Regions from separate parts of the Specibacter sp. NPDC057265 genome, predicted to be linked through region 2. Evidence: riboswitches for the same ligand, from Rfam matches in the RefSeq annotation. Region 2 holds a riboswitch; each other region holds the start of a gene.
What was found. A riboswitch is a leader RNA that binds a small molecule or an ion and turns the genes downstream of it on or off. The one in region 2 is predicted to bind S-adenosylmethionine.

Region 1 (6,937 bases), on a different contig from region 2:
GCATGGCCGTCACAGTGGTCTTGCTGCTCAGCGTCGACTGGGTGTCGGCGCTGGTGGCCTTGGCTTTGGAATGCGCCCTGCTTCCGCTGGCCGGTTTGAGCATCCGCATGTTGGCCGTGCGCGGCTGGCCCATCCTGGTGGCGGCCGTGACAGGTGCCTGGGGAACTGCCTTGCTGGCACCCAAGACAGGAGAGCTGCTCCTCTCCTGGGGGCCTGTCATTATGAGCAGCGACTCGCTGCAGGCGGGCCTGGCCATTGGCCTGCGCGGGGTTGCGATCGCCCTGCCGGGGATTATGGTCTTGGCTTCCACCGACCCCACTGACCTGGCCGACGCCCTGGCGCAAAAGCTGCGCCTGCCGCACCGCTTCGTGCTGGGCGCCTTGGCCGCCATGCGGCTGGTGGGTCTGCTGATAGCTGAATGGCAAACCCTGGGCATGGCCCGGCGGGCCCGCGGCGTGGGGGCCGAACCTGGCTTGTTCAGTGGATTGAAGGCGCAGTTGGGGCAGGCCATGGCTCTGCTGGTCCAAGCCGTCCGGCGGGCGTCGAGGCTGGCGGTGACCATGGAAGCCAAGGGATTCGGCGCCGGGGAGCGCAGTTGGGCGCGGGAATCCACCTATTCCCAGGTGGACGCCACGGTGGTGGCGGCCGGCGTGCTGCTGGCCGCGGCCTCGGTGGGGGCCGCCGTGATGCTGGGAACATGGAACCCGGTGTGGAGGCTTGGTTGATCCCCCGCAGCCAACCCAGCGGGTAACGTGGAGGGAAGGACCAGGAGACAGGGAATTTTTTCCCATGACTGTCAGTTGACGTTTATCGCACCGAATGGTTATTGCGGCCACATTTCGGGCCGGGATGCCAAAAAGATCACAAAAAGTGCTTTAAATATGCATCCCATGATATAAATTAAGTTATGACTCAAGTGGCTGCAGAAACCGTCGGCAATCTGGTGCGGGATGCCCGCAATGGCAAGGGGTGGACCCAGGGCGAATTGGCAGGGCATCTGGGCACCAGTCAAAGCGCCGTGGCGCGGATGGAACAGGGCAAGCAAAATTTGAGCCTGAAAATGATCCAGCGCATGGAGTCCCTGCTGGAGGCCAATTTATTTAGTGTGGGCGCCACAGCCAAAAACACCGTCACTCACCTGCGGGTCCATGGCGGCCGCCAACTGTCCGGACGTGTGGAAGTCAACAGCAGCAAAAACGCCGGAGTGGCTTTGCTGTGTGCGAGTTTGTTGAACCGCGGCACCACCATCCTGCGCCGCCTGGCCCGCATTGAAGAGGTCAACCGCATTGTGGAGCTGCTCACCTCCATTGGGGTGGAATGCACCTGGCTCGAAGACAACGACCTGCAGATCCGCCGTCCGGCTGTGCTGAATCTGGCCGCCATGGACATTGCCGCGGCCAAGCGCACCCGCAGCGTCATTATGCTGTTGGGCCCGCTGCTGGATGAGGCGGACCCCTACCGCATCCCCTACGCCGGCGGCTGTGACCTGGGCACCCGCACGGTGGAGCCGCACATGCAGGCACTGCGGGAGTTTGGGCTCAATGTCAACGCCCATGACGGCTTTTACCAGGTGCAGGCCCCCCGAAGCGATGCTGAAGACCGGACCTTCGTGCTCACCGAGCGCGGTGACACCGTGACGGAAAACGCCATCATGGCCGCCGCGCACCGCGAAGGCACCACCGTGATTCGCAACGCCAGCCCCAATTACATGGTGCAGGATCTGTGTTTTTATTTGCAGGGACTCGGCATCAAGGTGGAGGGGGTGGGTTCCACCACACTGACCATCAAGGGCAAGCCGCGCATCGACGTCGACATAGAGTATGCCCCTTCCGAGGACCCCATCGAGGCCATGAGCCTGATTACTGCAGGGATAGTGACGCAGTCCGAGGTCACCGTGACCCGGGTGCCCATTGAGTTCATGGAGATTGAACTGAAGGTTCTGGAGCAGATGGGCTTCATGTACCGCAAGTCCGCCGAATACTTCGCCCGCAACGGCAAGACCCGGCTGGTGGACATCACCACGCTGCCGTCCACCCTGAAGGCGGCCCCGGACAAAATCCATCCCATGCCGTTCCCCGGCCTGAACATTGACAACCTGCCGTTCTTTGCCGTGATTGCCTCCTGCGCCCAGGGCACCACCTTGATCCATGATTGGGTGTACGAGAACCGGGCCATCTACCTGACCGAACTGAACCGCCTGGGCGCCGGGGTGCGGCTGCTGGACCCGCACCGCATTGACATCACCGGCCCCACCGCATGGCGTGCGGCTGAAATTGGCTGCCCTCCGGCGCTGCGCCCGGCCGCCTGCATTTTGCTGGCCATGCTGGCCGCCAAGGGCACCTCCGAATTGCGCAACATCTACGTCATTGAACGCGGCTATGAGGACCTTGCCGAGCGGCTGAACACCGTTGGTGCTGAAATTGAGTACTTTCAGGACTGAGCTGCGCGGTTCCCTGGACGACGCCGGTCCGCCGGCCGGTGGGTAGGCTGGGGGACATGTCCCCCTGGTCTCGCCGCGCAACGGCCCCTGACACTGCAGCTGCCGGCCCTTCCGCCGGGGACGGCCGGCCTTTGGTGCCGCTGGTGCTGGGGGAGCTGCTCGTTGAAGTGCTGCACCTCCCCGCCCGCCGGGCCAAGCGGCCCCCCAAGACGGTGGTGCAGTTCAGTGTGGGGCCCACCCGGACCCTGATGCAGCCGCAGGAAGTCCGTGCTCTGATCGCTGGAAAAGTGGGCATCATAGACTCCTGTGCCGGCGGCAGCGACGCCTTTCTCTGCGATGCCGCAGGCGTCGCTGCCATGGCCACGGCCGGGAAGCCGTCCGAGGCTGGAAAATGGATGGCTGTTTTCCCGCCGGAGGCCCTGGCCCTGGTGACAGGCCCCGCCATTGATGATCCGGCAGTGGTCATCAACGCTGCCGACAAGGCATTGCTGGAGCAGTGGCTGGCGGCGCTCGCGCCACGCTGACGGAAGTTACAGGGTCGCCAGCGCCTGAGCCAGATCGCCCTGCAGATCCGCCAAATCCTCCAGACCCACCGAAAGGCGCAAAAAACCGTCGCTGAGGCCAATGCTGGCCCGGCCCTCCGGACCCATGGCCCGGTGCGTGGTGGTGGCCGGGTGCGTGATGAGGGATTTGGCGTCGCCCAAATTGTTGGAAATGTCAATGATTTCCAAGGCGTTCAACAGGGCAAAGGCAGCATCCTTGCGGGTGCCGGAGGCAGGTTCAGCCAGTTCAAAGGTCAGCACCGTCCCCCCTGCCTTCATTTGCTTTTTGGCCAGCTGGTGCTGCGGATGCGAGGGCAAATAGGGATAAAGCACCTTTGACACCTGCGGCTGGGCCTGCAGGAATTCACCCAGTGCCAAGGCATTCCGGCAGGAGTGGCCGACCCGCAGGTTCATGGTCTCCAGACCCTTCAAAAGCACCCAGGCATTAAACGCCGACAACGAGGGCCCCGTGTGGCGCATGAGGTTCTTGACGGGCCCGTCAATGAATTCCCTGCTGCCCAGGATGGCCCCGCCCAGCACCCGGCCCTGGCCGTCAATGTGTTTGGTGCCCGAATAGACAATGATGTCCGCGCCAAAGTCTCCGCAACGCTGCAACAGCGGCGTGGCAAAAACGTTGTCGGCCACCACCTGCGCTCCGGCGGCGTGTGCCAAATCGCAGACAGCCTGCACATCAATGATTTCCTGCATGGGGTTGGACGGTGATTCAAAAAACACGGCTGTGGTGGGAACTGACAGGGCCTGCCGCCACTGCGCCAGATCGGGACCATCCACAAACACGGTCTCCACCCCCCACCGCGGCAGCAGTTCATTGAGGATTACAAAACACGAGCCGAACAGCGAGCGGGCCGCCACCACCCTGTCCCCGGCGCCCAGCAAGGCGCCCAGGGCGGTGAACACGGCCGACATGCCCGACGCCGTGGCAAAGCACGCCTCCTTGCCCTCCAGCAGACGCAGACGTTCCTGGAAGCCGGCGACCGTGGGGTTGCCGTAACGTGAGTAGACAAAGCGGTCCACTTCGCCGGTGAAGGCGGCTTCGGCGGCTTCGGCGGATTCGTAGACAAATCCGGAGTTCAGAAACAAGGCCTCCGAGGTTTCCTGGAAGTTGCTGCGGTCCAAGCCGCCACGCACGGCTTGGGTATCCTGTGCCCACGTGGCGGCTTGTGCATTGAAGTTGCTCACTAAAGATTCCTTATCCGTTTGGGGCCCATCATGGGTGGATCCGCCGTCGGCCCGCGGCCGCTGGGCTGGGGCGTGCGGGGACTTATTTCCAGGGCAGGCCGCGGTTTTTCCAACCATTGACCACACGGTCGCCATAGCCATCCTGCACGCCTTCAAAACCCTCCAGGATGTTGTAGGCGGTGTAACCGGCGTCGCTGGCGAGCTGGGCCGCGGCCAGGGAGCGAACCCCCGAGCGGCACAGCACCAACAGTTTTTTCTCCACTGGAACCGCCTCCGTCAGCTGCCGCAGAAAGTCCGCATTGGTGCTCCCGTCACCGGTATTCCATTCAATGAACACCACATCGGCCGTGCGGCTGGAGAGGTCGGGGACGCCAATGTGCTGCCATTCCCCACTCGTGCGCACATCAAGGAGCACGCTGTCAGCATCCAGCAGTTCCCACGCGGCCTGGGGGCTGAGATCCCCTGCGCGGCTCACGCGGTTTCCCCGCCGGCGTCGTGCGCAGATTCAAGGCCATCCACGGCCGAGGTCACGGCGGCATCGGCAAGGGCAATGGCGTGGGGTAGAACAACTGCCTGGGCGCAGATGACCTGGCCGGCATTGCCCGTCACGGCCGGGCTGCCGTGCAGCACATATCCCTGCGCCAGGGCGGCGGAGATGCGCTCGCAAAAGGACCTGTCATCGGGGCCGGTGATGAGCCTGTAACTTAGGGGGGATTCGTCCGCGGACATGGTGACTCCTCAAGTGCAGCTGGCACGCAGCAAGCGGGAATTGGTGCCGAGGCGCGGGCCTTGATGTGCTCTCGCGTCGCAGGGTGGATCACGCTTGCAAACGGTCAGCCACGGGTAGCTGGGTTTGCCGAGTATTCACCTGAGGCACCCCGCCGGAAAGAGGGTTGCCGGCCAGCAAGTCAGGGCTTGGCGCTGGCACTCGTTACTCACCTTGAAAGTAACACAACCGCCCGCCGTGACGGCAGCTGGGACGCTTTTATAGCGCCAGGTTACATCAGGGCAATGGTGGCCACGGCAAAGCATGCACGTCAATATGCGCCCACCCCGCAAACCACCTCCCCCGCAGGGTTTGGGGCCGTGAGGCCCGCGTGGGCCATGCCGCCGTGTTTTGCCACTGCCCGCTAAAGGGTTTGTGCCAGCAGCGCTGACAGTTCCGCGGTCAACACCTGCCGGATCCCGGCCGTCCCAACACTGTGCCCGTCAATGGTGTTGATGGGGGCGAGCAGGCGAATGCTGGAAATGAGCCAGGCGGCGTCGGCGTCGAGCAGATCCTCTGGCGTCACCGGGCCGTACCCCAGTTCCCAGCCGGCGTCCCGCGCCGCGGCAAAAAGTGCGCCCTGGGTGGTGCCGGGCAGTATCCCGGTGTCCAGGTGGGGGGTGATGAGCCGTTTGACAGGGTCGCCGGAATCGTCGGAAATGTGGGCCAGCAGCACCGAGGAGGTGGGGCCTTCCAGGACCAATCCGTCACGGCTGGTGAAAATCACGTCGTCGGCGCCTTCACTGTGCGCGTGCCGCAGGGCTGCCATGTTCACCGCGTAGGAGAGGGTTTTGGCGCCCAGCAGCAGCCAGGGGGCACGGGCGGCAATGTCACTGTCATAACCGCGTTCCAAAAGCATTACGTCCAGGCCCTTTTCCCGCTGGGCCGCCAAGGCCGGGGACACCGTGCTGACGGCCACCCACGCGGTGGCCCGATGGGCGCCCTCGGGTCCGCGGGTGGCGGTGAGCCGCACCGTGCACTGGCGATCCTGGGACTCCGGTGTGGCGGCAAGGGCATGGAGGATGGCTGCCTGCCACGCCCCGGCGTCCGGGATGGTGAGATCCATGAGCTCCGCCGACGCCGCCAGGCGTGCCAAATGCGCTCCGAGCTTCCGCGGGGCGCCCTTGACGGCCAGGAGCGATTCAAAAATCCCGTCGCCGCGCGTGAGGCCCTGGTCCGTGGCCATGATGGCGGGTGCTGCAGGGTCGGCCAGACGTCCGGCGGGATGCTGGGGGTCCAGAAAAACCAGTGTTGTCATGCCTTGAGCTTAGCGCCGGGGCCGGGAGCCAGGGCAGGGCCCGGCACGGAGCCGAGGCCGCCTAGGGTAATGTCACCATGAGGGAAATGGCCGGATTAACAGGAGAACATGCGTGATTTCGACAATCTTCAGTTTGCCTGTGGACACAAGTTTTTGGCTCTCGGCGCTTATTTTGCTTCTGGATTTGGCAATCCGCATAGTGGTGCTGGGCATCATCCCCGGAAACCGCCGCCCCACCACGGCCATGGCCTGGCTGCTGTGCATATTCTTCCTGCCGTATGTTGGGCTGGTTTTGTTCCTCATGTTCGGCAACTTCCGCCTCTCCCGACGCCGCCGGGAAACGCAGCAGGCGGTCAACGCCCGCGTGGTGGAGGGCACCGCTGACATTGCCTCCCAGGTGCAGAGCTACGAGGGGCCCACCTGGGTGAAATCGGTGATGCAGCTTAACCAGAACCTGGGTTTCTTCCCTGCACTGGGCGGCAATTCCGTGCAGTTGCTTCCCGGCTATCAGGAGTCGCTGGACGCCATGGCCGATGCGGTGGGCCAGGCGAAGGAATACGTCAATGCCGAGTTTTACATCATGAGCACCGACGGTTCCACCGAGAAATTGTTCTCCGCATTGGAGGCCGCCGCTGCGCGTGGGGTGCGGGTGCGCGTGCTTTTTGACCACATTGGCTCCCTGCGCGTGCCGGGCTACCGCCACATGATCAAACGGCTCAAATCCAGTGGCA
Region 2 (6,937 bases):
CCAAGGTGGCCGTGGTTGATGGCACAGGCAAGGTGCTTGCCGCCGACACCATCCATCCGCACGCTCCAGCCAGAAAATGGCAGGAATCCCTGGCCACCCTGCTGGGGTTGGCCGACAAACACCACGTTGAACTCATCGCCATCGGCAATGGCACGGCCAGCCGCGAAACCGACACGCTCGCCAGCGAACTTGTCGCCGAACTCAAACGCCGTGATCCAGGGAGGACAGTGACCAAGGTCGTGGTGTCCGAGGCGGGCGCGTCCGTATATTCGGCATCGGCGCTGGCCAGTGCGGAACTGCCGGGCATGGACGTGTCCCTGCGCGGCGCCGTCTCCATAGCCCGCCGCCTGCAGGATCCCCTGGCCGAACTGGTGAAGATTGACCCCCGGTCCATTGGCGTGGGGCAGTACCAACACGATCTGACCCCCGCCAAACTGGAGCGCTCGCTGAACGCCGTCGTCGAAGACTGCGTCAATGCCGTGGGCGTGGACTTGAACATGGCCTCGCCGGCCCTGCTTTCACAGGTGGCGGGCCTGGGTCCGCTGCTGAGTGAAAACATTGTGGCGCACCGCAACCAGCACGGGCCCTTCACCAGGCGGCGGGAGCTGCTTAAAGTTCCCCGGCTGGGCCCCAAGGCCTATGAACAATGTGCAGGCTTTCTGCGCATTGCCGGTGGCCCCGAGCCCTTGGACGCCTCCAGCGTGCACCCGGAAGCCTACGGTGTGGCGCGCAGGATCCTCACCGCGGTGGGAGCGGCCCCGGCGGACATCCGTGCCGGGGTTCACGCCGCGGCAACAGTGGATCCGGCAGCTTTTGTGGACGGCAGCTTTGGCCTGCCCACCGTGAAGGACATCATCGCCGAGTTGCAAAAGCCCGGCCGGGATCCCCGCCCCCGCTTTGAAACCGCCACGTTCGCCGCCGGCATTGAAAAAATCACGGACCTGCGCCCAGGCATGATCCTGGAAGGCACGGTCTCCAATGTGGCCGCCTTTGGCGCTTTCGTGGACATTGGCGTGCACCAGGACGGCCTGGTCCACGTCTCGGCCATGAGCAGCTCCTTCGTCTCGGACCCCCACACGGTGGTCAAATCGGGCCAGGTGGTCCGCGTCAAGGTCCTGGAGGTGGATCCGGAACGCCGGCGCATCTCGCTTTCCCTGCGCCTGGAGAACGACGCCGCGGCGCGCGGGCAGGGCAGGGAGGTCCCGGGCACCGCCGGCGGGGCCCGGCCCAAGGCGGCACGGCAGGTGGCTGCGGGGCCACGGGGCCCACAGAAGGCAAAAGGGCCGAAAGCCGGGCCGGTGGTGGACACGGCCATGGCCGAGGCCCTGCGCCAGGCCGGATTGCGAAAGCCGACACAGTAGCCATTAATTCAGGATGCTGCCATTTTCGGGCCGAAAATCAAGCATTGTTTCGGCAAAAGTCATATAGGCGTCACATTGTTGCAGGGCCCAGGGGATTCTTCCAGACTTGATGCCAAGGTCATGAGTGCCAGCATCCAGCCCCGGCTTGCTGGCCGGCAACCCTCCTTCCGCGGCGGGGTGCCCCGGGTGAAGACCTGGCACCGAATCGTCCGGTTCCGGTGCAAGCGCGGGCCAGCAGTGCCACGGCCCTCCCGCATGCGTGCGCAGGAGGGCTTTGTTGCCGGTCCCAAGTGTGAAGGAACGCATCCATGAGCAATGGTTGGTCATTTGAAACCCGTCAGATCCACGTCGGACAGGAGCCCGACGCCGTCACCGGCGCCCGTGCCCTGCCCATTTACCAGACCACGTCGTTTGTGTTTCCCTCGGCCGAAAGCGCCGCGGCACGTTTCGCGCTTGCTGAGCTGGAACCCATCTACACCCGCATCGGCAACCCCACCACCGACGCCGTGGAACAACGCATCGCCAATCTTGAAGGCGGCGTCGGCGCCCTGCTGCTGGCCTCGGGACAGGCCGCAACCACCTTTGCAATTCTCAATGTGGCCGAGGCCGGGGATCACATAGTTTCCAGCCCCAGCGTCTACGGCGGCACCTTCAACCTCTTCGCCCACTCGCTGAAAAAGCTGGGCATCGACGTCACCTTCGTGGCCGATCCGGACAATGCCGAGCAATGGCGCGCGGCCGTCCGGCCCAACACCAAGGCCTTCTTTGGCGAAACCGTTTCCAACCCCCGCCAGGACGTTTTGGACCTGGAAACCATCAGTGGCATCGCCCATGAGGCGGGCGTGCCCCTGATTGTGGACAACACCTTGGCCACGCCCTACTTGATCCGGCCCTTGGAATGGGGGGCGGACATTGTGATCCACTCCGCCACGAAGTACCTCGGTGGCCACGGCACCGCCATTGGCGGCGTCATTGTGGACGGCGGGACCTTTGACTTTGCGGCGGATAAGGAAAAGTTCCCCGGCTTCAACACCCCGGATGAAAGCTACAACGGCCTGGTGTTCGCCCGTGATTTGGGCGTGGGGTCCGCACTCGGGGCAAACCTGGCCTACATCCTCAAGGCCCGGGTGCAGCTGCTGCGCGATCTTGGCGCCTCCATTTCACCCTTCAACGCCTTCCTGATCGCCCAGGGGCTGGAAACCTTGAGCCTGCGTGTGGAGCGGCACGTCAGCAACGCCGTCGAGGTTGCGCAGTGGCTGGAGGGCAATGACAATGTTCAGTCGGTGGCCTATGCGGGCATTGCCTCCAGCCCCTGGTTTGAGCGTGGCCGCAAATATGGGCCCCGGGGCACCGGCGCCATTGTGGCCTTCGACATTGTGGGCGGGGCCGAGGCCGGTCAACGCTTTGTTGACGGCTTGGAACTGCACTCGCACGTTGCCAACCTGGGCGATGTGCGCTCCCTCGTCATCCACCCGGCGTCCACCACCCACGCCCAGCTCACGCCCGAGCAGCAGCTGGCGGCGGGCGTGCGCCCCGGACTGGTGCGGCTCTCGGTGGGACTGGAAAACGTTGCCGACATCATTGCAGATCTCGAGGCGGGATTTCGCGCGGCAAAATCAGCGTGAGTTCCATGCTGGAACCGAAAACCGCCGACGCCGGGTTCCCCCCGGACACCAACAACCGCACCAACAACCACACCGGCACGGCTCCCTTGTGGTCCGCGGCCGTGGGGCAGGGCGGGGGACTGCTGCGTTCCATGGACATTGGGGCGCTGACGCTGGAGGCCGGCGGTGAACTGCCGGGCGTAACGCTGGCCTATGAATGCTGGGGCACGCTCAATGGGCGCGGCGACAACGCCGTGCTCATTGAGCATGCGCTCACGGGCAGCACCCACGTCAGCCGCGGCGACTCCGAGGAAGACGGCTGGTGGGAAGGTCTGGTGGGTCCAGGGGCTGTCATTGACACCGACAAATACTTTGTGGTGTGCGCGAACATGGTGGGGGGCTGCTACGGCAGCACCGGGCCCTCCAGCATTGCCGCCGACGGAAAACCGTGGGGTTCACGTTTTCCCTTCATCACCATCCGCGACTCCGTCCAGGCAGAGGCGCAGCTGGCCGCGCAGCTCGGCATCCGGTCCTGGCATGCCGTCATTGGCGGCTCCATGGGAGGGGCCCGGGCACTGGAGTGGGCTGTCAGTTTCCCGGCGATGGTCCAGCGCTGCGCCGTGGTGGCCTCGTGCGCGGCAAGCACCGCCGAGCAGATTGCCCTGGCCCAGGCGCAGCTGTTGGCCATTGTCCAGGATCCCCATTTCGCCGGCGGAGACTATTACGACGGCGCGGCCCCCACCGCCGGGCTGGGGCTGGCGCGGCGCATTGCCCACATCAGCTACCGCTCCGAAGCCGAGATGGGTGCCCGCTTCGGTCGTGTGGCCCAGGACGACGCCGGCACTGTCACCGCCGCACGCAATGTCGGCACGGGGGCGGGGCTGTACCGGGTGGAGAGCTATTTAGACCATCAGGCCCGCAAGCTGGTGGGCAGATTTGACGCCAACAGCTACATTGCCGTCACTGAAGCCCTCATCAGCCACGATGTGGCCCGCGGCCGCGGGACCTTGCAGGAGGCCTTGTCAGTGACTGCTGGGGTGGAATTTTTGGTGGCTGCCGTCAGCAGCGACAGGCTGTATTTTCCCGCCCAGTCGCGGGAACTGGCCGCGGCACTGCCCGGCAAGGTCACCTGGGGGCTCATTGACTCACCCATTGGCCACGACGGTTTCCTGACCGAGGTGGAAGCCGTGGGGGAACTGCTGCAAAACTCGCTGTTCCGCGGCTAAAAATTCTTGAAGATGGCTTCGCGGTGGCCTGCATACTGCTCGGCAGTGACCTGCCCGGCCCGGCGGGCAGCATCCAGGGCGTCGAGCTGACGCTTGAGTTCGGCCTCCACCCGCATGCGCTCATGGGCGAAGCCGGCCTCATGCGCCCCAAGGGGGGTGTTGTGACCCTTCAACGGCACCCCATTGAGCAGCGTCGTCGCGTGGGGTCCGGCGTTCCGGTCCGTCCCGGGCGGCCTTGCCGCCGGTGTGCGGCTGCGCTTCTTCCGGGCGGCCGCGCGGATGAAGGAGCTCACCACGGCCACGGCGGCCAGCAGTACAACAAGGAACGGCTGGAATGAAAAGGAGCCCTCAGCCGAGGCGGCCGCACCCTCCATCACCCCTTGACTGGACAAGATTCCCACGGTTCACCTTTTCTACCCGGGCGCGCCAACTGCAACACCTGGCTTCATCCTAGTGCGGCGCCCGGGGGCATCCCCATGCGCGCCCCGGGCAGGGCGTCCCACGGGGGACGCAACGGGGGGACGCAACAGCGGATGCAACAGCGGCAAAGTGGAGCGGCCGCTCAGCGTTCACGGACCACCACGGGGGCGGGGGTGGGCCGCTTGGGGCCCACCCCGTCTCCCAGGGATTGGTGCCGAAGCCTGCGCAGCACCCAGGGGAAGAAAAACTCCCGGGCCCACACCAGGTCCTCGGCGCGTGCGCTCTGCCACCTTTGCTGGGGCAGCGGCGCCGGCTCCATGGGCACCAGGGTGTGCGGAAGCTGCAGCGCCGCCAGGGCCATGATGGCAATGGTGTGGTGGCCCAGGGGTGAAAAATGCAGCCGGTCCCCATCCCACATGCGGTGGTCGGCGAGCTGCTCCAGGGACCACATATTGGCCACCACCACGCCGTGGCGGGCGGCAATGGCGTGCAGGTTCTCATTGTAGATGGCCACACGCCCGCGGATCCTGGCCAGCACGGGCATGGTGCGCACATCGGGTCCGGTGAAGAGCAGCACCGTGGCCCCGGTGGCACGCATGCGGGCCACGGCCGCATCCAGTTTTTGGGCCAGCGTGTCCGGGTCGGCGCCGGGGCGGAGCAGGTCATTGCCGCCGGCGGAAATGCTGATTAAATCGGCCTGCAGCGCCAGTGCCGGTTCCAGTTGTTCACCCAGGATCTGGGCCAGCAGTTTGCCACGGATGGCCAGATTCGCGTAGTTGAAGTCCGGGCAGTTGCGGCTGAGTTCCTCGGCCACACGGTCGGCCCAGCCGCGGTGTCCGCCGGGGCTGGAGGGTTCCGGGTCGCCAATGCCCTCGGTGAAGGAATCACCCAGGGCAACGTAGCGGCGCCAGGGATGCGGGGCCTGGGAATTCTCCATGCCCATATGGTGCCCCCAAACAGGGGGGATGCGCCAGCAGCTGCCCTTATTTGGGTGCCCCGGCCGCGCATGAAACGATGAAGCCATGAGTGAAAACCCCACAGTCCTATGGTCCCGTCCTGAAGATGCCCGCGCCGGAACACCGTTGTTGGTGGTGTTCCATGGCTACGGCGCCGACGAGGCGGATTTGTTCTCCCTGGCCGGCCAGCTGCCCGGCGAGTTCACGGTGGCTGCGGTGCGTGCCCCGCTGCCGGCAGGTGCCGGTTTTGCCTGGTTCCCGCTGCGCAGCGATCTGGGCTATGCGGTGTCATCGGTGACCGCCGCTGCGGCCGGCGTCGAACAGTGGCTTGAGGCTGTCCGTGGGGCACACAGTTCCGTGAGCCTGTTGGGATTCTCCCAGGGCATGGCCCTGGCCACCACGCTGCTGCGCCACCGCCCCGCCCGTTACGCGGCAGTGGTGGGCCTGTCGGGCTTCGTGGTCGATGCCGAAAATGACAGCTACTTTGACGACGACGCCGTGGCGCAATGCAGGCCGGAGATCTTCTGGGGCCGGGACCAGGCGGATCCCGTCATTCCACAGGCAGCCATTGAAGCCACCAACAGCTGGATGCATGCCCACGTCAAGCTCACCAAGGTGCTGTATTCGGGCATCATGCATGGCATCAATGCCCAGGAAATTGCCCACGTGAGCGAGTTCCTGCAATACAAGGTGCTTGACGCCCGCTAGCAGGCAGGGCAGGGGTGCAGCCGCAGTCAGCCGGCGGTGATGCGGACGGTTTCGCCGTTGACCGTGACGGTGTCGCCGTGGTGCAGCTGGCGGCCGCGGCGTTCATCAATTTCCCCGTTGACCTTCACCAGGCCGTTTTTAATCAGCTCGGCCGCCTCCACGCCGTCGTCCACCAGGCTGGCAAGCTTGAGCAGCTGTCCCAGGCGGATCATGCTGTCGCGGATGGGAATGTCAATGATCTCGTGTGAACTCATGCCTTAATTGTGCCCCACGGCCGGTGCCCTGGCTGACGTAGGGCTGACGTCAGGGCGGTGCGGGCGGGTGTGCAATATTTGGTCACGCGCTGCAATTGCCGCGCGGGCACTGTAGCTTGGAGCGGACACCGTCCCCGCCGTGCCTGAGGAGAATCCGCCATGCCTGCCACCCCCGCCCTTGTCGTCAGCGGCTACACCGAGGAAGGTTCCGGAACCGGGCCGGGGATTGCCCGTTTTGCCTTGGACGGCGCCGGACGGGTGGGGGCCATCCAGGCGCAGGGCGCGGGGCTGCGCAACCCCTCCTTTGCGGCTGCGGGCGCGGGGGTGCTGTTGGCGGTTGAGGAGCTGGCGGAGGGGCAGGTGGTGGCCCTGGATTCCGGGACGCTGGAGCTGGTGGCGCGGACGGCC
Region 3 (6,937 bases), on a different contig from region 2:
TCGGACCGGGGCGTGAGCAGCCGCTCCACGATCCCTTCGCCGCCAAGGGAAATGCGCGGGCCCTCACCTTTTCGGGTCAGATGGGTTTCCGGCGCGGCGAAAAGTTCCCCGATGGACAACGACAGGACCTGGCAGACAGTCACCAGCGAGGCCACGCTGGGTGAGGTGAGGTCACGCTCGACCCTGCTCAGGAAACCCTTGGTCAAGCCGGTGGCATCGGCCACCTGTTCAATGGTGAGGCGCTGGTTTTGGCGTGCGGCACGGATGCGGGAGCCAATGGCGACGGGGCTGACGCTGGGTTCTACAGGCAATGCTTTCACGGCGGTTCCTCACGTCCCTGACCCACGCGGGCGCTGCGGGATTGACTGTGCTAACGGTCACAGTTTAGCCTAATAGACAACAAATGTTGTTTAGAAGGCAATATTTTTGGGGGATCCTACTACTTCACTCTTTGGAGCATCGCGTGGACTTGAATATTGCCATTGTTGTTTTATACCTGGCGGCCATGCTGGCCTTTGGCTGGTGGGGAAAGTCGCGCACTAAGAACAATAGCGACTTTTTGGTGGCCGGACGGCGGCTGGGACCCTTCCTCTACACCGGAACCATGGCCGCCGTCGTGCTCGGTGGCGCCTCCACCGTGGGCGGCGTGGGGCTGGGCTACAAATTTGGCATCTCCGGCATGTGGCTGGTGGTGGCCATTGGTGTGGGCGTGCTGCTGCTGAGCCTGCTCTTTGCCCCCACCTTGCAAAAGCTGAAGATCTACACGGTCTCGCAAATGCTCAGCCTGCGCTACGGCAAGGAGACCACCAAGGCCTCCAGCATTGTCATGCTGGCCTACACCATTATGATTGCCGCCACCTCCACCGGCGCCTACGCCACCATCTTTGTGGTCCTCTTTGACTGGGAACGCTGGGTGGCCATTGCCGTGGGCGGTGCCATTGTGCTGGTCTATTCCACCATTGGCGGCATGTGGTCCATCACCTTGGCCGACCAGGTCCAGTTCGTCATTAAGACCGTGGGCATTTTCCTGCTCATGCTGCCCTTTACCTTGAACGCCGCCGGCGGCCTGGACGGGGTCCGTTCACGCCTGGAGGAAAGCTTCTTCCAGTGGGACGGCATTGGCGTCAGCACCATCGTGACCTACTTCGTGGTCTACACCCTGGGTCTTTTAATTGGCCAGGACATCTGGCAGCGCGTCTTCACGGCCAAGACCCCTTCCGTGGCCCGTTGGGGCGGCGCCACCGCCGGCATCTACTGTGTCCTCTACGGTGTGGCCGGTGCCTTGATTGGCTTGGCCGCGAAGGTGGCACTGCCCGCCATTGATGTGGCCGGCTTGGGCAAGGACGCCGTGTACGCCGAAGTGGCCACGCAACTGCTGCCCATTGGCATTGGCGGGATCGTCATGGCGGCCGCCGTCGCAGCCATGATGTCCACTGCCTCCGGCGCCCTCATTGCCGCGGCAACGGTGGCCCGCGCCGACGTGGTGCCGTTTGTGGCCAGCTGGTTTGGCAAGTCCATTGACAACTCCGACTCCGACAACCCTGACGAGGACATCAAGGGCAACCGCATGTACGTGCTGGGCCTGGGAATCCTGGTGGTGGCGATTTCCATCCTGGCCACCGACGTGGTCTTCGCCCTGACGGTTGCCTACGACATCCTGGTGGGTGGGCTGCTGGTGGCCATCATTGGCGGGCTGGTGTGGCGCCGGGGCACCGGAGCCGGCGCCGCCTGGTCCATGCTGGCCGGCTGCGCCGTGACGCTGGGATCCCTGGTGATGTACGGCACCGGCATTTGGCACAGCCTGGACCCCCTTAACGACGGCATCTTCGCCAATGAGCCCATCTACTTCGGTCTGGCAGCGTCGCTGCTGGTCTACGTGGTGGTCTCGCTGCTGTCCACGCCCACCCCGGCCCACGTCCGCCAGGGATGGGACGACCGCCTGGCGGCAGCGGCCGCCGACAGCAACCCGGAGCACACCGCCGGCGTTTCACGGTAGTTGGTCCGGCTGGTCGGCACTGCCTGCAATGGTCGACGGCGGGAGCTTGCGTCACATATGACGTAACCTCCCGCCGTCGACCATTTTAAGAAGTATTCTAGGTGGCAGCTTCAAGAGATGCGGCGCCAAGCTCCGACTGGCCGCACACCAACCCCATGCTTCACGGGTGGTTCGGATGAGGAAGCGGCCGGCGGTGACCTCCGCGGGCAAGAGCAAGCAAAGGGTTTTGTCATGCCGTTCCCCCCTGCCGTAAAGTCCGCTGCGTCCACTTTGCCCACCCGCCACCGCCCAGCCAGCGCCGGCGAACCCATAGCGATTCCCGTGCTCCCGGCCGTGGAGGTGCAGTCCGGCGCCGTGACGTTCATGACCCCGGGGAGGTTCCACCAGTACTGGTCGGCGGAAGCCTCCGAACTCAATGCCGCGCTCGATCAAGCAGTGCGGGCAGCGCAGTGGATGCCTCAAATCGGCACCCTGGTGGTGACGGTGGCCCAGACAGGCGTCCGCTCGGGACGACGCATTGGTTTCCGGCTCGCGGCCCGCTAATTTTCGGGCTGATGGGTGAGGCGTCGTGGGGTGACCACGGCACCGCAGGTTCCGGTGTCCCTCAACCTATTTGTGAGGATCACCGGCCAGACATTCCTGCCGGGAAGCGTTACAGTGGTGGCTGACTTTGAGGAGCAGTGCCGTGGCAGAAAGAATTCCCACCCCCACCGAAATCAAGCGGTGGCGCCAGTATCTGGCCGATGAACGGGCCGAAGCGGCTGTCTACCGGGATTTGGCCAGCCGACGCGAGGGTGAGGAACGTGCCATCCTGTTGGCCCTGGCCCAGGCCGAGGGCCGCCATGAACAGCACTGGTTGAAGCTGCTGGGCCCTCATGCCGAACCGCCCTTGCGGGCCTCCACCCGCAACCGGTTTTTGGCCGCGATGGCCCGCCGTTTTGGCTCGGTGTTTGTTTTGGCGTTGGCGCAGCGTTCGGAATCCCGCTCCCCCTATGCCACCGATGCCGATGCCACCGATGCCATGGCGGCGGATGAATCCATTCACGAGGAAGTCATCCGGGGGCTTGCCACCCGCGGTCGCATACGCCTCTCCGGGTCCTTCCGTGCAGCTGTGTTTGGCGCCAATGACGGCTTGGTCAGCAATCTCTCCCTGGTGGTCGGCATGGCCGCCACCGGTGTCTCCAGCCAAGTGGTCCTATTCAGCGGCATTGCCGGCTTGCTGGCCGGGGCACTTTCCATGGGTGCCGGGGAGTTTGTGTCCATGCGCTCCCAGCGTGAACTGTTGGACGCTTCCCAGCCCACCCAAATCACCCTTACGGCCGCCCCTTCACTGGATTTGGCGAACAACGAACTGGTGCTGGTGTACCGGGCCCGCGGCATGTCGCTGGAGGCGGCCGAACACCGTGCCGCCGAAAGGTTGGGCCAGTTCACCTGCGATTGCGATCCGAGCCTGTCCCTGCAGCCGGAGAACTTTGAAAAGGCCGATGAGCATGAATCGCTGGGCACCGCCTGGGGCGCGGCAGCCTCCAGCTTTTGTTTCTTCGCCTCGGGCGCCATCATTCCCATCCTGCCGTTCCTTTTTGGCATGACGGGCATCAATGCCCTGCTGCTCGCCTGCGCGCTGGTGGGAGCAACACTGATGGGAACCGGTGCCGTGGTGGGCCTGCTCTCGGGTGCCTCCCCGTTGGGACGCGGACTGCGGCAATTGGCCATTGGCTTGGGCGCCGCTGCTGCAACGTACCTGCTGGGCCTGGTCTTCGGCACCGTGGTGGGCTAGTTTTCCAGCGGCAGGCCCGCGGCGCGGCTTGGCGCGGGCTGGCGCGGCTTGGCGCGGGCCAATCCGTCGAGACCGACCCAGCGGCTTCGAACCCGACGTGGCGCTGCGGCATACCCGGCAGTGCCGGGTCGGTTTCGGCGAGGGACCCGCAGCGAAGGCGGACCGGCGGCCCCGGCCAAGGCAAGAAGAAGGGCCCCACGGGTATCCGTGGGGCCCTTCCTTAAAGCAACGGCGTTACAGTGCGGCGTATACTTCGCGCAGCAGTGTGGCGGTCTCGGAAGGCGTCTTGCCAACCTTGACACCGGCAGCCTCAAGGGCTTCCTTCTTGGCCTGGGCCGTGCCCGCGGAACCGGAGACGATGGCGCCGGCGTGGCCCATGGTCTTGCCCTCGGGAGCGGTGAAGCCGGCCACGTAGCCAACAACGGGCTTGGTGACGTTGGCCTTGATGTACTCGGCTGCGCGCTCTTCAGCGTCGCCACCAATTTCACCAATCATGACAATGGCCTTCGTCTCCGGATCGGCCTCGAACGCAGCAAGCGCGTCGATGTGCGTGGTGCCGATGACAGGGTCGCCACCAATGCCAATGGCGGTGGAGAAGCCCAGGTCACGCAGCTCGAACATCATCTGGTAGGTCAGGGTGCCGGACTTGGAGACCAAGCCGATGGGGCCCTTGCCGGTGATGTTGTTGGGCGTGATGCCTACAAGCGCTTCGCCGGGGGTGATGATGCCGGGGCAGTTGGGTCCAATGATACGGGTGATCTGGTTCCCGGAAGCATCGACCTTGGACTGGGCCAGGGCCCAGAACTCGGCGGCGTCCTGCACCGGCACGCCTTCAGTGATGACAACCACCAGCGGAACCTGCGCTTCAATGGCTTCCACCACGGCGTCCTTGGTGAAGGCCGGGGGGACGAAGACGATGGAGACGTCTGCGCCGGTCTTTTCCACGGCCTCTGCCACGGTGCCGAACACGGGCAGTTCGACGGCGCCGTGCACAACCGTGGTGCCGGCCTTGCGTGCGTTCACGCCGCCCACCACCTGGGTGCCGGCCTTGAGCATCAGGGCGGTGTGCTTGGTGCCTTCGCCGCCGGTGATGCCCTGGACGATGACCTTGGAGTCCTTAGTCAAAAAGATAGACATAGTTTCTAAACCTCTACTTTGCTGCGTGGGCGAGCTCGGCAGCCTTGTCGGCGCCCTCGTCCATCGTGGCGGCCAGGGTGACCAACGGGTGGTTGGCATCGTTGAGAATGCGGCGGCCTTCTTCAACATTGTTGCCGTCGAGGCGGACGACCAGCGGCTTGTTGGCAGCTGAGCCCAGCTCGGCCAGTGCACCGACAATGCCCTTGGCGACAGCGTCACAGGCGGTGATGCCACCGAAGACGTTGACGAAGACGCTCTTGACCTGGGGGTCGTTGAGGATGACGTCCAAACCGGCGGCCATGACCTCGGCGGATGCTCCACCACCAATGTCCAGGAAGTTGGCGGGCTTGACGCCGCCGTGGTTTTCGCCTGCGTAGGCCACAACGTCCAGTGTGGACATGACCAGGCCGGCACCGTTGCCAATGACGCCCACTTCGCCGTCGAGCTTGACGTAGTTCAAGTCCGCGGCCTTGGCCTTGGCCTCCAAGGGGTCGGCCGCTGCTGCATCTTCGAGCTTGAGGTGGTGCGGGTGGCGGAAGTCGGCGTTCTCATCCAGGGAGACCTTGCCGTCCAGGGCGACGATGTCGCCGGCGCCGGTGCGTACCAGCGGGTTGACCTCCACCAGGGTGGCATCTTCTTTAACGAAGACGTCCCACAACTTGATGATGGTGGCGGCGACCTTGGGGGCCAGCTCGGCGTTGAAGCCTGCGGCGGCGACGATTTCGTCAGCCTTGGCCGCATCGATGCCAACGGCCGGATCCACAGCCACACGGGCCAGGGCCTCGGGGCGCTCAACGGCCAGTTCCTCAATTTCCATGCCGCCTTCCACCGAGCACATGGCCAGGTAGTTGCGGTTGGCGCGGTCCAGCAGCACGGAGAAGTAGAACTCCTCGGCAATGTCGGCGCCGGCGGCGATCATGACCGTGTTCACGGTGTGGCCCTTGATGTCCATGCCCAGGATGTCCGAGGCGTAAGTGAACGCTTCATCAGCGGTCTTGGCAACCTTCACGCCGCCGGCCTTGCCGCGGCCACCGACCTTCACCTGTGCTTTGACGACTGTGACGCCGCCAATCTTCTCGGCTGCTGCCTTTGCTTCTTCAGGGGTGTGCGCCACGATGCCGGCCAACACGGGAACGCCGTGAGCCTCAAACATGTCGCGCGCCTGGTATTCAAACAGGTCCACGGATTGGTGTCCTTCTACGTCGAAGTAGTGATGATCAGGAGCGTCAGCCCCTTTTTTACACATTACCGCCTTGGCGTGGAAGCACATATTTGAATAATGCACCACAGTGCTCAACAGTTATTCGGCTCACAGAGCGGTGGCTTGGACGCACAGATGCGTTGCGCAGCTACCCGGCGGGGGCCGCCGTCGCCGCCGGGGCAAAAAGTTCATAGCTTTGCGCATCCACAAAGAAGCCGACGCCGGCGGCCAGATTGGCGCACGCGACGCCGTCGTCCATGGCCCCGCACCGGTAGCCTTGGCCGTCCATGGCCTGGCCCGGCGAGAGCACCGGCAGCTCGGCCAGTTCCTCGCTGACGGTGCCGCGGGGGCCGAAGGCCGCTTCTATGGCCGTCACTCCGGCCCGGCAGCCGCCGTAGCTTGCCTTGTCCGGGGCCAGCAACACGGTGCCGCCGAGGTAGCCAATGTTGGTGCCGGCGCAGTTCCCGTCGCGGTCCTTTTCCTGCACCGGCGGATAGTTCACCATTTGGCAGTTCACCACCGGGATGATGGGCGCGGCGGCATTGGCGCTGTCGGTGTAGTTGTTCGGTTCCCAGGGCTGGTTCAGATGTCCGGCCCGCGAGGAAGTGAAGACGCAGGCAGTGTTGCGCGAGTCCGTCACGAACTGCTGCAGCGTCTGGCCGATGGCGTCCTCGCTTGGCTGCGCCACCGGCATGGCCTTGAGCCGCTGCACATAGCTCAAGCTTTGCTCCGGTGGCTGCACCGCCGACGGTTCCGTGGGGGCCACGGGCATGGAAATGCAGCCGCTCAGCGCCAGGACGGCCGCCGCCCCCACGGCGCCCCAAGC
Region 4 (6,937 bases), on a different contig from region 2:
CTCCGGCGTCAGCTCCTGCGCCCAGTGGCTGCGGTGGACGCGTGCCGGGGCGAACTCGGCTCCCAGTGCAGGCCGGAAGCCGGCCTTGTGCACATCCCCGGCGTGCATGATGCGGGCCAGCCGGTGCACCCAGGGGAGTTCGACGTCGAGCTGGTTCCAGATCAGCCCCAGGGACCCGCCGGGGCGCAGCACACGGGCAATGTCGGTGCTGGCGGCCACGGGGTCGCACCAGTGCCAGGCCTGGGCGACCACCGCAAGGTCGAAGCTGCCATCGGCCAGAGGCAGCTGCTCGGCCGTGCCCACCTGGACCGTGACCTGCGGCAACTGGCCGCGGAGCTGGGCCAACATGTCCGCCGAGGGGTCCACGGCTGTGAGGCGCCAATCCTGCTGGGCCAAAAGCTGGGTGTATTTGCCCGTTCCGGCACCCACATCCAGCACGTCCCGGATCCGGCCGGCGCTGTTGTGCGTGAGCCACTGCAGGGATTCCCCGGGGTACCCGGGGCGCACCTTGTGGTAGTGGCCGCCGCCGGCAAGGAACGCCGCCGCCAGGTCGGTGCGCCGCCCGGGATCAAAAACCGGTCCGCCAGTGCCTGCCATGGTGCTCCCGTCGGTTCAAGGCTTTAGTGCGCTTCAACCATACCCGCACCGCTTCCGCCCTGGCCGGTGGAGCAGGGGGCGGCGCCGGCCGTGCCGGGTGTGTTGGGCGCCCAAGCCGGGAACCGGCGTTCATCGTTTACCGGGATCCAGCGGCCCGCGTCCACCTCATAATCCCAGCCCAGCCCGTCCCGCAGCAGCGCTGCGACGCCGTCAATGAGCCGCTGGGCATCCTCCAGCCTTGAGCCCACCCCGAAGCTGGCGCGCAGGGATCCGGCCGGCAGCCCCAGCCGTTTGAGCAGGGGGTGCGCGCAGAACCTTCCGTCGCGTACGCCCACGCCGTGTTCGGCCGCCAGATAGGCGGCCACCAGGCCGGCGTCGTAGCCGGTGACCGAGAAGTTGACCACGCCAATGCTGCCGCAGCCGGGGTGGCTCTGTGAATCGGGGAACATCCTGTGGACGGTGGCCCCCGGCAGCGCCGCCAACCCCGCCACCAGGTGGGCGCGCAGCAGGGATTCATGCTCCGCCCACTGCCCGGGATCCAGGGCGCCCAGCACGCTGGCGGCCTTGGCCAGCGTGGCGGCGCCCAAAACATTGGGGGAGCCGGCCTCATGCCTGGCCGGACCGTGGGTCCACTGGGTCGATTCGAGCCGGACTTCCTTCACGGCGCCGCCGCCGGCCAAATGCGGTGCCCCGGCGTCGAGCCAATCGGGGCGGCCCAGCAGGACCCCTGCTCCGAAGGGGGCATAGAGTTTGTGGCCGGAAAACGCCAGGTAGTCTATGCCGCTGGCCTGGACATCAATCCGGCGGTGCGGGGCCAGCTGGGCGGCGTCGACCACAATGCGGGCCCCATGCCGGTGCGCCAGGGCGGCCAGTTCGGCAACGGGCAGCACCTCCCCGGTGACGTTGGAGGCCCCCGTGACGGCCAGCAGCAGCACATTTCCGGCGCGCAGGGCGGTTTCCACCCGGGCCAGGGTGGCTGCCAGGGAATCGCCTGCCACCACCGCGCGGTGCGGCAGGCCCTGCCAGGGCAGCAGGTTCGCGTGGTGCTCAATGTCCAGGTACAACACCTCGCCGTGGGCATTGGAACGGCCCGCCAGATGGCCATTGCGCGCCAGGATGCTGGCCACGCACCCGGCCAGCAGGTTCAGCGAATCAGTGGTGTTGCGGGTGAAGATGACGGTGTCGTCGGGGCGGGCGCCCACAAAGTCGGCCACAATGGTGCGGGCATTTTCATACAGGGAGGTGCTTACCTGGGAGGCGAATCCGGCGCCGCGGTGGACGCTGGCGTAATAGGGCAACACCTCGTTCAAGTGGTCCGCGACTTCCGCCACCGCCGGCGCCGAGGCCGCATAGTCCAAGTTGGCGTAACGGATGCTGCCGCCGTGGATCAGGGGCGCCAGCAAATCATGTCCCACCACCGGCAACAACGGCGAGTCCGCCAGCGTGCCGGCCAGGGTTTTTTCCAAAAGGGCATGGCTCATGGGTGTTTCCTTCTCACCAAAGGACCCCAAGGGCGTAGGAGTCCGCGCTTGCCATCACCGAATGGTCATGGCCAGGTCGTCACCCGGGGCACCCCGCCGCGAAAGGAGGGTTGCCGGCCAGCAAACCGGGGTTTAGCGCTGGCACTCGTGACCTATGCCCAAAAGAGTAGCCCAAGTTCCCCGCCGGGGAAACTTGTTACGAACGTTGACGTGGCGCCACCGCGCCGGGAACGCGCAGCTAGTTCAACAAATCATCCCAGGCGGGGTTCAAACGCTGCAGCACCTCACGGTGCAGGATGGAGTTGGTGGCCAGCGCGTTGCCGCCAAAAGGACCGTCGGCGCCCTCAAGGGAGGTGAAACGGCCCCCCGCCTCCTGCACTATGGGAACCAGCGCCGCCATGTCATAAAGGTTCAATTCAGGTTCGCAGGCAATGTCCACGCTGCCTTCGGCCACCATGCAGTAGGACCAGAAGTCCCCGTAGGCGCGGGTTCGCCAAACGTCATCGGTGAGGGAGATGAAGTCGTCCCGGTTCCCGCGTTCGGCCCAGCCGGTCAGCGAGGAATAGGACAGGGAGGCGTCCTTGAGTTCGGCCACATTGGAAACGCGGATGCGCGTGGCGGCGGCCAGGGACTTGCCCATGTACGCCCCGGTTCCCTGGGCGGCCCACCAGCGCTTGCCCAGGGCAGGGGCGCTGACCAGGCCCACCACAGGCACCCCGTCCTCCACGAGGGCGATGAGGGTGGCCCACACGGGCACGCCGCGCACAAAGTTCTTGGTCCCGTCAATGGGGTCAATGATCCAGCGCCGCGAACCATGCCCGCTGCTGCCAAACTCTTCCCCCAACACCGCATCCCGTGGCCGCACCCTGGCCAGCTGGCTGCGGATGGATTCCTCCGCGGCCTTGTCGGCGTCCGTTACCGGGGTCAGATCCGGCTTGGTCTCCACGGCCAAATCCAGGGCCCTGAACCGGGACATGGTCAGGGAATCGACGCTGTCTGCCAAAACGTGGGCCAGGCGGAGATCGTCATTGTACGTCTGAGGTGCGCAGGTCATGTGTTCACGCTACCGCGCTTTGCCGCCAATGCCCGGCAGGGCGCGGTGGCGCCACGGGCCGTTAATCAATGGTTCCCAGTTCCTTGGCCTCCGCGCGGCCCTCGGTGCGGTCGCTGGTGCCCAGCAGCCGGCGCAGGGAGGCCAGGCGCGCCGGTCCGGCGTCGCCGGCGTTGCCCTGCTCCACATAGGGGTCCAGACCGCAATTGACGGCCACGCTGTCATGCTTGCAGCCGCGCTCGCAGCCGTCGGTGCCGGGCTGCAGATCGGGGAAGGCCTGCAGGATCCTGTCCGCGTTGACGTGGGCCAGGCCAAAGGAGCGGATGCCGGGGGTGTCGATGATCCACGATCCCGGCAGCCCGTTTTTCAGCTGCAGGGCCAACGCCGAGGAGGAGGTGTGCCGGCCGCGGCCGGTGACGGCATTGACGCCGCCGGTGGCGCGCCGGGATCCGGTGAGGGCATTGACCATGGTGGATTTTCCCACGCCTGAATGCCCCACCATGACCGAGACCTTGCCGTCCAAATGGCCGTGCAGCTGCTCCACGGCGCCACCGGCCAGGAGGGCGGAGTCGCCGTCGTCGCTGCGGGCGTCAATGCCTGAGGCGCCGTCGGTGGCCGTGCGGCTGATGATCACGGTCATGTCCAGGTGCTCGTAATTGGCCAGCAGCTCCGCGGGGTCCTTGATGTCGGTCTTGGTGATCAGCAGCAGCGGGGCTATGCCGGCGTCGTAGGCGGCCACCAGCGCCCTGTCAATGAAACCGGTGCGCGGTTCGGGGTTGGCGGCCGCCACGACAATCACCAGCTGCTCGGCGTTGGCCACCACCACGCGCTCCACCGGGTCGGTGTCGTCGGCGCTGCGGCGCAGCAGGGTGCGGCGGTCCTGAACCCGGACCAGCCGGGCCAGGGTGTCGGGTTTGCCGCTGACGTCCCCCACCAGGGCCACAAAGTCACCGGCCACCACCGGGTTGCGGCGCAGTTCCCTGGCGCGGGCGGCCACCAGGATCCGCTCGGTGGGCAGGTCCTCATCCACAATGGCCGTGTAGCGCCCGCGGTCCACGGTGACAATGCGCCCAATGACTGCATCGTCATGGGCCGGGCGGTCCTTGGTGCGTGGCCGGCTGCCCTTTTTGTTGGCCCGCACGCGGACATTGGACTCGTCCCAGTTGCTGTAATCCTTTGCCATCTTTAAGCCTTGGCTTCCACCGCCGCGGACCCTTGCTCCTGGGCCGACGGCTGCTGCGTCTGCGCCATCATGGCTGCCCACAGGGCAGGAAATTCAGGCATGGTCTTGGCGGTGGTGGCAATGTTCTCCACTTCAATCCCGGGCACCGCCAGTCCCAAAATGGCGCCGGCGGTGGCCATGCGGTGGTCGTGGTAGCTGTGGAAGACGCCGCCGTGCAGGGGGGCGGGGGTGATGATCAGGCCATCGGGTGTTTCCTGAACCGCGCCGCCCAGGGCATTGATTTCAGCCACCAGCGCCGCCAGCCGGTCGGTCTCGTGCCCGCGCAGATGGGCAATGCCGCGCAGCCGCGAGGGAGCCTCCGCCAAGGCGCACAGGGCGGCAACCGTGGGGGCCAGCTCGGAGCTGTCGGCCAGGTCCACCCCGTGAATGTGTGTGCCGCCGGTGACGCTCAGCACGCCGTCCTCCAGTGTCACAGTTGCCCCGAACTGCGGCAGGATCTGGCGCCACTTGTCACCCACCTGGGTGGTGTTGGCCGGCCAGTTGGGGATGCGCACGGTGCCCCTGGTGGCCAGGGCTGCGGCCAAAAACGGTCCGGCGTTGGACAGGTCCTGCTCCAGGGAAACGTCAAAGGCGGCAATGCGTGCCGGCTCCACCACCCAGTGGCCGGGCGTGGAATCGTCAACGGTGACGCCCAGTGAGCGCAGGATTTCCACAGTCATCTTGATGTGGTCGGGGCTGGGCACAGACTCGCCGCTGTGTTCCAGATGCAGGCCGTTGCTGAAGCGGCTTGCCACCAGCAGCAGGGCAGAGATGAACTGCGAGGAGCCGCCGGCGTCAATTTTGACGTGCCCGCCGGCCACACTTCCGGTGCCGTGGACAGTGAAAGGCAAAAACCCGTCACCGCCGCCGTCCACCGCGACTTCCAGCCCTGCCAGCCCTGCCAGCAGGGGCGCCATGGGGCGCACCAGTGCGGCGGGATCGCCGTGGAAGCCCACCGGCCCGTTGACCAGTGCCGCCAGCGGCGGAACAAAACGCATGACAGTGCCGGCCAGGCCGCAGTCCACCTGCACGCCTGTGGCCACCTGGCCGGCCGGCAGCGGGGTGACCAGCAGGTCGGGGACGCCGCCGCTGCCGGGGACCTCCACAATGACAGCACCCAAGGCCCGCAGCGCCTTGATCATCAGGGTTGAATCGCGTGACTGCAACGGCGCGCGCAGGCGGGATTCGCCGTCGGCAATGGCGGCCAGGATCAAATACCTGTTGGTCAGCGACTTGGACGCCGGGATGGTGACGGTGGCGTCCAAGGGTGTTGCGGCGAAGGGTGCGGGCCAGTGGGAGGTCATGGGGAATTACTGTCCTGTCACATCGTGGGCGAGCGCGCGGACCTGCTTGTCCGCGTTCCGCAACTGCTTTTTGGTGGTCTTGCGCCCGGTCTCAATCAGCTTCCCGGCGCGCCAGGCCAGACCCGGACGGCCGGCGGTGTCGACGCTGGCCAACAACGCCCCACCCAGCAGGCCAATGTTCTTGGTGAGCTGGTGGCGCCGGTGTGAACGGTTTTCGCTGGTCCCGGCATCCGCACTGCGGTATTCCACCACGGTGGTCAGGCCGGCTGTGAGGGCCAGGGCCACCGCGGCCGTGCGGGAAGACTTGCCCAGTGCCAGAAGGAGGCCGGCGCCAAGCTGCGTGCCGGCAATGACGCGTGCCAAAGTCTTCTCGCTGGCGGCAACAGGCAGAGCCTGGCTCAGCGGCCGCAGCACCGGGGCCAGCTGCGCGGCTGTCTGATCCACATGCCGCAGCCGGTCAACGCCGGAAATGATGAATGAGGAGGCCAACATGGGACGGGCAAGGACGCGGACAATTGACAAGAGAATCTCCTTCAATAGGTGCAGGATGGTGCCGGAAACCTTCCTCCCGGCCCAGGAACGGCCGGTGGGAGGCTCATGCTGCTTCCAAGTCTCCCACGATTTGCCAAGCTGGCCATGTAGCCATTTGGGGCGTGTGCGGAATAGCTTTCGGCATGGCGGTGTTTGCATCAGTAGTGCCACGTCAAGAAAGGTTCAAATGCAGACTCTCAGCCCCACGGCAGCCCCGGAATCCGGGCTGTCGCTGCAACTGAGCATAGACTCGACTGTGATGAACACTTCCGAGCCCAGGCAAACCATCCACCCCGAAGCGGAGGCCGGCACTGCCGCCGTGGTGACGGACGTTGCCGATGTTGATGTTGCCAATGAATCCCCCACCGCCCGCCGGGCCCGTTTTGAACGTGACGCCATGGTCTACGTGGACCAGCTGTATTCGGCCGCCATGCGCATGGCCCGCAATCCCAGCGACGCCGAGGACCTGGTCCAGGAGGCGTACACCAAGGCGTTTTCGGCTTTTCATCAATACAAGCCGGGCACGAACCTCAAGGCCTGGCTGTACCGGATCCTCACCAACACCTACATCAACCTGTACCGCAAGCGCCAGCGCGAACCGTTGCAGTCCAACGCCGATTCCGTGGAGGATTGGCAGCTGGCACGGGCGGAATCACATACCTCGCGGGGTTTGCGCTCGGCTGAGGCCGATGCCCTGGACCACCTGCCTGATTCGGATGTGAAGAAGGCCCTGCAGGGCATTCCGGAGGAA

Region 1: linked by a shared signal. The riboswitch ahead of ACFUCV_RS10000 (DUF1737 domain-containing protein) and the one ahead of ACFUCV_RS00750 (bifunctional o-acetylhomoserine/o-acetylserine sulfhydrylase) in region 2 are both predicted to bind S-adenosylmethionine.
Region 3: linked by a shared signal. The riboswitch ahead of ACFUCV_RS03840 (hypothetical protein) and the one ahead of ACFUCV_RS00750 (bifunctional o-acetylhomoserine/o-acetylserine sulfhydrylase) in region 2 are both predicted to bind S-adenosylmethionine.
Region 4: linked by a shared signal. The riboswitch ahead of ACFUCV_RS05265 (aminotransferase class V-fold PLP-dependent enzyme) and the one ahead of ACFUCV_RS00750 (bifunctional o-acetylhomoserine/o-acetylserine sulfhydrylase) in region 2 are both predicted to bind S-adenosylmethionine.

The regions. Positions count from the first base shown of each region.
Region 1 covers NZ_JBHUYE010000011.1:100,842-107,778, reverse strand. Annotated here, with positions in the region: gene ACFUCV_RS10025 (energy-coupling factor transporter transmembrane component T family protein) at 1-725, shown strand, start outside; gene ACFUCV_RS10020 (UDP-N-acetylglucosamine 1-carboxyvinyltransferase) at 908-2,440, shown strand; gene ACFUCV_RS10015 (hypothetical protein) at 2,497-2,964, shown strand; gene ACFUCV_RS10010 (O-succinylhomoserine sulfhydrylase) at 2,971-4,182, opposite strand; gene ACFUCV_RS10005 (rhodanese-like domain-containing protein) at 4,265-4,657, opposite strand; gene ACFUCV_RS10000 (DUF1737 domain-containing protein) at 4,654-4,911, opposite strand; SAM riboswitch class IV at 4,997-5,118, opposite strand; gene ACFUCV_RS09995 (aminodeoxychorismate lyase) at 5,313-6,206, opposite strand; gene cls (cardiolipin synthase) at 6,346-6,937, shown strand, end outside.
Region 2 covers NZ_JBHUYE010000001.1:153,705-160,641, reverse strand. Annotated here, with positions in the region: gene ACFUCV_RS00755 (Tex family protein) at 1-1,361, shown strand, start outside; SAM riboswitch class IV at 1,478-1,594, shown strand; gene ACFUCV_RS00750 (bifunctional o-acetylhomoserine/o-acetylserine sulfhydrylase) at 1,670-2,986, shown strand; gene ACFUCV_RS00745 (homoserine O-acetyltransferase) at 3,118-4,191, shown strand; gene ACFUCV_RS00740 (hypothetical protein) at 4,188-4,592, opposite strand; gene ACFUCV_RS00735 (SGNH/GDSL hydrolase family protein) at 4,754-5,548, opposite strand; gene ACFUCV_RS00730 (alpha/beta hydrolase) at 5,634-6,275, shown strand; gene ACFUCV_RS00725 (RNA-binding S4 domain-containing protein) at 6,302-6,529, opposite strand; gene ACFUCV_RS00720 (lactonase family protein) at 6,689-6,937, shown strand, end outside.
Region 3 covers NZ_JBHUYE010000003.1:147,514-154,450, reverse strand. Annotated here, with positions in the region: gene ACFUCV_RS03850 (helix-turn-helix domain-containing protein) at 1-320, opposite strand, end outside; gene ACFUCV_RS03845 (sodium:solute symporter) at 506-1,996, shown strand; SAM riboswitch class IV at 2,105-2,215, shown strand; gene ACFUCV_RS03840 (hypothetical protein) at 2,228-2,539, shown strand; gene ACFUCV_RS03835 (VIT1/CCC1 family protein) at 2,682-3,773, shown strand; gene sucD (succinate--CoA ligase subunit alpha) at 4,008-4,910, opposite strand; gene sucC (ADP-forming succinate--CoA ligase subunit beta) at 4,924-6,093, opposite strand; gene ACFUCV_RS03820 (hypothetical protein) at 6,260-6,937, opposite strand, start outside.
Region 4 covers NZ_JBHUYE010000005.1:19,172-26,108, forward strand. Annotated here, with positions in the region: gene ACFUCV_RS05260 (class I SAM-dependent methyltransferase) at 1-597, opposite strand, end outside; gene ACFUCV_RS05265 (aminotransferase class V-fold PLP-dependent enzyme) at 621-2,078, opposite strand; SAM riboswitch class IV at 2,118-2,231, opposite strand; gene hisN (histidinol-phosphatase) at 2,317-3,132, opposite strand; gene rsgA (ribosome small subunit-dependent GTPase A) at 3,194-4,312, opposite strand; gene aroA (3-phosphoshikimate 1-carboxyvinyltransferase) at 4,315-5,655, opposite strand; gene ACFUCV_RS05285 (DoxX family membrane protein) at 5,662-6,177, opposite strand; gene ACFUCV_RS05290 (sigma-70 family RNA polymerase sigma factor) at 6,374-6,937, shown strand, end outside.